Regions from separate parts of the Shewanella sp. FJAT-51649 genome, predicted to be linked through region 1. Evidence: riboswitches for the same ligand, from Rfam matches in the RefSeq annotation. Region 1 holds a riboswitch; the other holds the start of a gene.
What was found. Region 1 has a riboswitch for thiamine pyrophosphate ahead of thiC (phosphomethylpyrimidine synthase ThiC). Riboswitches for the same ligand answer to the same signal wherever they lie in the genome.
Positions count from the first base shown of each region.

Region 2: linked by a shared signal. The riboswitch ahead of K0H59_RS12620 (TonB-dependent receptor) and the one ahead of thiC (phosphomethylpyrimidine synthase ThiC) in region 1 are both predicted to bind thiamine pyrophosphate.

Region 1 is NZ_CP080411.1:2,288,112-2,293,027, forward strand. Features, by position in the region: gene K0H59_RS10245 (hypothetical protein) at 1-758, shown strand, start outside; TPP riboswitch at 934-1,032, shown strand; gene thiC (phosphomethylpyrimidine synthase ThiC) at 1,191-3,362, shown strand; gene thiE (thiamine phosphate synthase) at 3,365-4,916, shown strand, end outside.
Region 2 is NZ_CP080411.1:2,841,228-2,846,143, reverse strand. Features, by position in the region: gene tsgA (MFS transporter TsgA) at 1-935, shown strand, start outside; gene K0H59_RS12625 (Crp/Fnr family transcriptional regulator) at 991-1,671, opposite strand; TPP riboswitch at 1,886-1,996, shown strand; gene K0H59_RS12620 (TonB-dependent receptor) at 2,050-4,287, shown strand; gene K0H59_RS12615 (YkoF family thiamine/hydroxymethylpyrimidine-binding protein) at 4,383-4,643, shown strand; gene pnuC (nicotinamide riboside transporter PnuC) at 4,712-4,916, shown strand, end outside.

The DNA.
Region 1 (4,916 bases):
TTTATGCGCCGCCAACGCAAACCGCTCCAGCGGATCCGCCTCAAGATTACTCCGTTGAAGAACCTACCGTTTCTAGTGAGCCGATCACTTCCCCGCCTAACACTACGCAGCTGAAAGTGGATGTTGAACCAGCCGCAAAAGTGCCACCAAAACCCGCGGAAAAGCTTGCGCCAAAAACTACAGAGCAGATTGCAAAACCTCCTGAAGTCAGCGCACAAGCGTCAAATAGAGCAGTTTCAAAGACTTCAACACAGGGCCAAACCCAGCAGAGTGCAAAAGAAGCTATTAAACCTCAAAAGGCAGAAGTCCAATCAAGCTCGGCCCAAGCGGCAAGTACTCAGCAGTCAGATACTGGTGAGCAAAACAGCGGTGCGGCTGGCAGTGTCGGTTTATTTACCCAGCGTTATTTTGAACGTCAGCGTGAGCAAGCCTTAGATGATTTAGTGCTAGAGCAGGCAAATCATTACACTAAACGGTCGACTATGTCTGAAATGAGCCCCGAGATGGAGGTGTTGATTGTGCCCAATGCCGACGATTTTAGCGGCCCCACCAGTTTAGATTTAGAGCTGGATCCCAATCGAATTGTCCGTAAAGGGGATACCTGCTATCGGGTCGTTAAAGTCGGTACCCAAATTAATCCCTATGCTGAGAATTTAGGTTTCCCCTTCGATTGCAGTGGCAAGAAAATGAATCAAGAAATTGATGATGCCATTAAGGCGCAGCTTGATAAAATGATGGTAAAGCGGCCAAAAGGTTAAAAAGTAACGATGATAAATTTTCACTAAAAATGATATTTATTGTGGATTATAGTGTTTATTAAAATTAAATCTGTTTTTATACAATATGTTATTTGTTCTTTATTTTTGATTGGTAATTTGATTTTTATCCTAAAATTACGCTTGTTTGTTCGCAGCGCTTCTGCCTATACTTTTGCCCATCTTGTCGGAGTGCCTCTTGGCTGAGACCGTTTATTCGGGATCCGTTGAACCTGATCAGGTTAAAACCTGCGAAGGAAACAAGCATAATAACATCCATTAAATCGTCTCAGCGGTCACCTTTTGCCCTGTATTAACCCATCGATTTAGTCGTTATTGAGTCCGTAAATCCGCTTAGGGTTTGCAAGGCTCAGCTTCAACACTCAAGTCTCCAGACAAGCAACCCCATTTTTATTTGTTAAAGTGAGATTGCTTATGTCCAGTTTAGAATTGTCCTCAGAATCGATTGCCGTGAACACCCAAGGGCAAACGAGCCGCCGTGCGGCGCGCGCCCAGGCCCAAGCCTTTATCGATACCCTTAAACCATTACAACACCCTAATTCGCAAAAGTTGTATTTGCAGGGGAGTCGTGAGGATCTCCGTGTAGGGATGCGGCAAATTCTGCAAACCGATACGCGGATTGGCGGCACTGCAGCAGAGCCTACAGTTGAGAAAAATCCTCCCATTCCTGTGTACGACTGCGCGGGGCCTTATTCCGATCCAGCTGCGCAAATTAACGTGCGCCAAGGCTTAGCCAAACTCAGATTACCTTGGATTATCGAGCGCCAAGATACCGAAGTGCTTGATTGTGCGACCTCAGATTTCACCCAGCAGCGCCTGAAGGATGATGGGCTTGATCATCTGCGTTTCGAAGCCGGTTCAAGTGCAATTGTTCGTCCCCGCCGTGCCTTACCGGGTAAACGCGTGAGCCAATTACACTATGCCCGCCAAGGGATCATTACCCCCGAAATGGAGTATGTAGCGATTCGGGAAAATATGGCGCTCGCAGAGGTGCAGGATGAAATCTTAAGCCGCCGTGGCCAAGGTGAATCCTTTGGCGCCGTAATCGGTAAACCTATTACCCCTGAATTTGTCCGCGACGAAATTGCCCGTGGACGCGCCATTATTCCGTTAAATATCAATCACCCAGAAGCTGAGCCTATGATTATTGGCCGTAACTTTTTGGTGAAAGTGAATGCCAATATTGGCAACTCTGCGGTTACGTCCTCCATCGAGGAGGAAGTGGAAAAGTTAGTCTGGTCAACCCGTTGGGGCGCGGACACTGTGATGGACTTGTCCACGGGGCGATATATCCATGAAACCCGCGAATGGATTATCCGTAACTCGCCAGTGCCGATTGGCACAGTGCCGATTTATCAGGCACTGGAAAAAGTAAACGGCGTTGCCGAGCACCTGACCTGGGAAGTGTTTCGCGATACCTTGATTGAGCAAGCGGAACAGGGCGTCGATTACTTTACCATCCACGCGGGCGTGTTATTGCGCTATGTGCCCATGACTGCCAAACGGGTGACTGGGATTGTGTCCCGCGGCGGCTCGATTATGGCCAAATGGTGCTTGAGCCATCATCAGGAAAACTTCCTCTATACCCATTTCCGCGAGATTTGCGAGCTGTGCGTTGCCTACGATGTGTCGCTGTCATTAGGTGACGGTATGCGTCCTGGCTCCATTGCCGATGCCAATGATGAGGCGCAGTTTGCTGAGCTCGAAACCTTAGGCGAGCTGGTCAAAATCGCCTGGGAATACGATGTGCAGACCATTATCGAAGGGCCTGGGCATATCCCGATGCAGCTTATCAAGGAGAATATGGATAAGCAGCTTATCCACTGTGCCGAAGCGCCGTTTTATACCTTAGGGCCACAAATTACCGATATTGCACCGGGTTACGATCATTTTACCTCAGGGATCGGCGCGGCGATGATCGCATGGTATGGCTGCGCCATGCTCTGTTATGTGACGCCGAAAGAACACTTAGGTTTACCCAATAAGCAGGACGTCAAACAAGGGCTGATTGCCTACAAGATTGCCGCCCATGCGGCCGATATTGCTAAAGGTCACCCGGGCGCACAGATCCGCGACAATGCGTTATCTAAGGCGCGTTTTGAATTCCGTTGGGAAGACCAATACAACCTGGGACTCGACCCTGATACCGCACGTGCCTACCACGATGAATCCCTGCCACAGGAGTCTGCCAAGGTTGCGCACTTTTGCTCTATGTGTGGCCCGAAGTTCTGCTCGATGAAGATCACCCAAGATGTGCGCGACTATGCGGCAAGTTTAGCGGCGGGTACGTTGTCAGTGGCTTCGTCAAGCCAAAATGTTGAGAGCGCTGAAGCGCTTGCATCGATAAATTCTGCTCCACAAGGGCAATCGAACACAGAAGCAATCCAGCAGATCAGAGTCAAAACCCAAGATGAATTAGCGGCGGCCATGGCGAAAAAATCGGCCGAGTTTGCGGCTTCCGGCGCCAAACTGTATCTGCCGCTGGGCGATGCTAATACAGCCAATACAGCTAATACAACCAATGAATCGGCCAAGCATAAGGACGGGACAGAGCTCAAACCCACAGTACAGGTTGCGGAGGTTTGATAATGAGCCCTGCTAAACATGATAGCCACCTAGCGCCTAAACCTATCGTCTGGACCATTGCGGGTTCGGACAGCGGTGGCGGTGCGGGGATCCAAGCCGACTTAGCCACCATCAAGGATTTGGGCGGCCATGGATGCAGCGTGATCACCACATTAACGGCTCAAAGTTCGGTGGCGGTGGATTTAGTTGAGCCTGTGAGTGATGCAATGCTACTCTCGCAACTTTCGACCCTGTTAGTCGATTTACCGCCTCAAGCGATTAAAATTGGCTTACTCGCGAATCAGCAGCAACTGCATTTAGTTGCCGATTGGTTGGCTGGTTTTAAAATTCAGTTTCCACTCGTCCCCGTTATTCTCGACCCTGTGATGGTCGCAAGCTGTGGGGATGAACTAGGGGATAAGAGCACGGCGAGCCAGCCACTGGATTTTACGCCCTTTAAGGGCTTGATTAGCCTGATAACGCCGAATGTGCAGGAGTTGGCAAGGCTTACTGTCGCCACAGACAAACAAGCGTCAGCAATTCACACAAGAGCCGCGTTCACCGCTGCGGCAATGCAACTCTCTGAACAATTAGACTGCAGCGTATTAGCCAAGGGCGGCGATATTGATTTTGCGGCTCTGGCAAGTGCAGGCATTAATACAAGGGATAGCTTAAGCGATCAGAAAAGCGATATCACAAGTCAGCGCAGTGCCACAAATAATCAGCGTTTGGCGGAGGATCTGCTGATTTGTCATCAGGTTACGAGCTGTTCACCGCTCGACGCGAATGGCAGCTTTTGGCTCAGCAGTGCGCGGATAAACACGCGCCATAACCATGGCAGTGGTTGTACTCTGTCTTCAGCCATCGCCTCGGTGTTAGCCTTTGGCTTTGTGTTGCAGGATGCAGTTGTGGTAGCAAAAGCCTATGTTAATCAAGGTTTAACCCAAGCTCAGGGTATTGGTCAAGGCCCTGGGCCACTTGCGCGTACCGCTTGGCCGCACAGCTTAACGGCGTTTCCTCACGTCACGGCTTATCCTAAAAATAGCTTGAGTGAATCCAGTGATGTGCAATGCGGCGCGTTTAAGCGCCTTGAGCCTGACTTAGGAATCTATCCCGTTGTCGATAACCTACTGTTACTAGAACAGTTACTGGCGGCGGGCGTGAAGACGGTGCAGCTCAGGATAAAGTCGTGTGCGCTAACGACAGAGGCGCTTGAGGCACAAATCCAAACCGCGATTGCCTTAGGTAAACACTATGATGCGCAGCTTTTTATCAATGATCATTGGCAATTAGCGATAAAGCATGGGGCATTTGGGGTACATCTTGGCCAAGAAGATCTGGCGGTGACGGATCTTAACGCCATTCACGCAGCAGGATTGGCTCTTGGCATTTCTAGCCACGGTTATTTCGAGTTGCTGCGTGCCCATCAATATGCGCCATCTTACATCGCCCTTGGGCATATCTTCCCAACGACCACCAAGCAAATGCCATCGGCGCCGCAGGGGTTATGTAAACTCTCTCATTATGTTGAGCTGTTAAATGCGCACTATCCCTTAGTGGCAATTGGCGGCATCG
Region 2 (4,916 bases), 550 kb from region 1:
TCGCGCTTTCTGCGCTGGCATTACACCTTACTAGTTCGCTACAACTAGTGATGGTAGCCATGACCTTAATTGGGTTCTGCGGTGGGATTGGTCTGTGTATCGCAGGCACCATTGTGGTGTCTGTATGGCAAGCCAAAATGCAGAGCACTATGTTAGTGGTGCAGGATGCGACCTTTAATGTTGCTGGGGTGGTGTTTCCGCTGATCACAACCTACGCCTTAACCAATGCCTTATCTTGGAGTTACAGTTATTTAGCCGTGGGTTTGGTTGCCTTAGGCACGGTAATTATTAGCTTATTCACCAGTTTTTCTCTGTGCGAGCAATCATCGAATACGGAAGAGAAACAACAATCGGAGTGGAATTTCGGCATTATCAGCGGTGGTATCGGCTTATTTTTAGGCATGCTGGCGCTGTATACCTTCCTCACATGGGCGCCGTTATTTGTAAAACAAAAATTTGATATTCCTTTTGAAGAGGCGGGTAATATCATTACCCAATATTGGTCGGCCGCGCTGATCGGTGCTTTGATTTCAACCCTGATTGTGACCCGGGTAAAAATTCATCATTTCTTAGTCGGTATTATTGGTTTAGCCATGGTGATCACCTTTGTGATTGTGACTACCGACAAGTTGAATTGGATTGCTTATTTAACCTATGGTTACGGCTTTGTCTGCGCGGCACTTTACAATGCGTTTATTGCCTATGGCGTGTCGTTTGTGAAGCAAGCCAGCAGTAAGAATGTCTCCTACATTTTGATCAGTGGCAGTACGGGCGCCATGTTTAGCCCAGCGATCAGTTCGTTCTTCGAGCGTATTATCGGCTTACAAACCGTGATGTATGTGATCCCCGTGCTTTACGCCGCAATCTTTATGTTGTTGATTGCATCGAGTCGGATGAAACCTGCGATGTCAGCACAATCGCTTTCGGCAAGTTAAGCTAAAGGCCCATACTTGGTTGTTATCCGCCGAGTATGGGTGTTGTCGAAGTGGGTTAAATGCCTGCTTCGACAAAAGCTTTAAGTGCATTCAGGTTTTTAATCCGAATGCCTTCTTTTTTACGCTCGATTAAACCGCGCTCTTCCAAATGTTGCAGTGCCCGTCGATAGACCCTGTCTGTGGTACCAAAACGCTCTGCCTCTAAATAACGCTTACTAAAACCATCGACGGGTAAATCGTTTAAATACTCATGGTAGATATCGAATGCCACGTTATAGCTGATGGGATAAAGCAGCCTTCGGGTAAAAATATCGACGGTATCTTGGTAATCAATCGCTATGGCACTGGCAAAAAATAGCGCCAGTTGTGGGTGTTGTCCGAGGGAATGTTGCAACTTTTCGGTGCTAATTAGCGAAATTTCCAAGGGTTCGTTGGCGATGATGTCGAGCTGACACTGGTATTGGGTAAAAAACTCCATCTCACCAAAGAGCTGCGAATCACAATCGATAGTCCCTAATTGGAAACAACGGCCATTTCTGGCGGTGTGCCCCAGCGATACGCGGCCTTGCTTGACTAACACCAGCGAGTTTATGGCTTCACCTTGTGTCATCAGGTGAGCGCCTTTTTTGAGCATTTTGACTTCGCTGATACAGCTAAGAATCACAGCTTCAATAAGAGGATAGTCTTGTTCCCATCGCTGGCTATAACGTCCCTTGGCTAACGGTTTTAGCTGCATTGAGTTGACCCTTCTACCATACTTAAAATCGTCGCCTTCTATAGCATTAGAACGCATATTGGGTCAAATCAGCCAAAGGAGAGAAGGGCGTTTATATTGGCCGATTGTGAGCTGTCAGAGGTTTCAACAAAGGCATTAATGGCGTGAGCTAAGCGTCATTTACTGATGTGCAGTGACAAGAGTGTCTACTTTATGATTTTCGTCATGTATACTTAGCGCCGCCAAGGGGTGTTTGCTAACAAAGTGGCAGACTGAGATGTCATCAGACGAACCCTTAGAACCTGATCCGGCTAATACCGGCGTAGGAATGGGCCAATCAACAGCACACTTCTGAATCGCTTATTCGTTGCCGGATCTCAAACATGTATTTGAGGTCCTATGTCTAACAAAAAGTCTAACAAAAAGTTTTACAACAAGTCTTACACCAGCAAGTCTACCAAGGGTTCCATCTTCTCCTTATCGTTAACGCGTGCGCCATTGGCGCTGGCCATTTCGGCAGCCTTGAGTACAGCCGCGTGGGCGCAAACCGATGCTATCGATAAACCAGAGCCTAGCAATGATATGGAAATCATGGTGGTGACGGCGGATTTTCGCAGTGCCAGCTTAGAAAAAATGCCATCGAGCATTACCGTTATCGATGCCCAGCAAATTCAAGATGAAAGTGCCCAGCACTTTGAAGACGTGATGAATTCTATCGCCAACTTCAACTGGTCGGGTGGCAGCTCGCGTCCTAAGTATTTTCAGATCCGCGGCGTGGGTGAGCAGGAGCAATATCAAGGCGCGCCTAACTCGTCTGTGGGTTATATCATTGATGATATTGATTTATCCGGTATCGGCATGGTGTCGAGCATGTACGATCTGCAGCAGGTCGAAGTGTTACGCGGCCCGCAGGGTACCCGCTATGGTGCCAATGCGTTAGCGGGCTTGATTTACCTTAAGAGTAATGACCCGACCGATGTGTTTGAACATGGCGCCGAGGTCTCTTTAGGTAATGACGATTTGCAAACCTTCAGTGGCTTTAGCTCTGGCCCCTTGAGCGATTCGGGCAAGTTGTTGTACCGCGTGTCGCTGCAGCAACATCAACAAAACGGTTATCGCGACAATCTCTATTTAAATAAAGAAGATACCAATGGTCGTGATGAATTTACTGGCCGCGCTAAATTACGCTGGTATGCCACCGACAATTTGCAACTCGATTTAACCCTGCTGCATGCCGATTTTGATAACGGCTACGATGCCTGGAGTTTAACCAACGATCCTAAACATACTATTTCGGATCAGCCGGGTGTCGATAGCCAGCGCACCACGGGCGCAGGATTTAAAGCAACCTACTCGGGCGCAGAATCGTTTGAGTTGACCTCGCTGACTTCATTTGCCAATACCGATCATCATTACAGTTACGATGGCGATTGGGCGAACCCTGAGTATTGGGCCGCCAAGCAATGTGAGGATGACGGCAATCTCGCCCCTTGTCAGTACGATTACTTCTGGGACAAAACTGGTCAGCGTAAGACCTTATCCCAAGAGTTCCGCTTAAGTTCGACCGACCAAGGCCGTATTCTTGCTGGTTCAACCGACTGGTTACTTGGAGTTTATGCGATGAACCTTAAAGAAGATAACCAACTGTATTCTGAATATAATACTTGGCCCGATGAGGTGTTAGATTCTGAATATGAAGCAACCAATTACGCCGTATTTGGTCAGTTGGATACGGATTTTGGCGCCGATTATGCCTTGTCTGTGGGACTGCGTGCCGAGCGACGCAATAGCCATTATTCAGACACCAACAATGATAATTTTGACCCGAGCGAAACCATGTGGGGCGGCCATATTGCGCTGAGCAAAGTGCTGAATGAATCCCATAATGTGTACGCCAGAGTGGCTCGCGGTTACAAGGCGGGCGGTTTTAACATGACCCTGCCAGTTGAACTCAATGATAAAAAAGAGTTTGATACCGAAACCCTATACAACTACGAAATTGGTCTTAAATCCCATTGGTTTGAAGGGCTTATCGATACGAATCTGGCGCTGTTCTATATGGATAGGCAGGATCAGCAAGTGGCCGCATCCCAGCAGGATCCGAACAAGCCACAACGCTTTATCCTCTACACTGAAAATGCGGGTAGCTCACACAACTACGGTGCGGAGTTGGACGCCACTTGGTATGCCACCGATAATCTCCAGTTTTACTCAAGTCTGGGTTGGTTAGAGACAGCGTACGGCGATTACCAGTACCAAGATAAATACGGTAGCGCCGTGGATTTAACGGGCCGCGATTTGGCCCATTCACCACACTTAACCTACAGCCTAGGCGGTACCTATCGTGCGAATTCGGGTTGGTTTGCCAACGTCAACATGAGTGGTAAGAGTGAGTTTTACTACTCAGACAGCAACGACTCGCGCTCTGAGCCATACACTATTGTGAATGCGCGTTTAGGTTACGAGGCGAGTGCTTGGTCGGCGTATTTATGGGGCCGCAACCTGTTCGATGAAGAATATGGTGTGCGTGGTTTCTATTTTGGTAATGAGCCGGATAACGGCTGGGCGGAAAAGCAATATATCCGCTACGGCGACCCACGCCAAATTGGGGTTACACTAAACGTTAAGTTTATGTAATACCAGAAGAATGAGACATCAGATGTCAGGCTGTGCTCGCTCATTGCGTCACCGCCTGACAATTGCATTATTAGCATTTGACCTAAGGAGTGAAGATGAAACTCACCGCCGAAATTAGCATGTATCCCTTTAATGAAAATTATCTCGACCCGATCAAATGGTTTATCCATCGCTTGGATAATTACCCTACGATTCAACGTGTTACCAATGCCATGGCGACGCAAGTGTGTGGTGACTATCAAGACGTGATGGCAATGCTCGCGACCGAGATGCAAGCCGCCCATGAAAAATGGGGCAAAGCGGTGTTTGTATGTAAGTTTATTGGTGGTGAGCTGAATTTAGCCCACAGCGAGTAACGCTCGGAGTCAATTTGAGCCCTACAGCTAAGTGGTTCAAGCAAGCGATATAGAATGAGAGTAAGGCAATGACAGAATTATGGTTAACGCTGGTCAATAGTGTTAATGCAGCCCTAGGGGAAGTCCATGTGATTACCGCTTGGGAAGCTTTAGCCGTGGTATTGGCCATGGCCTATTTACTACTGGCCATGAAGGCAAGCGTTTGGTGCTGGGCGGCGGCATTTACCAGCACGGCCATTTACACTGTCTTATTTTGGAAAGTGGCACTGCTGA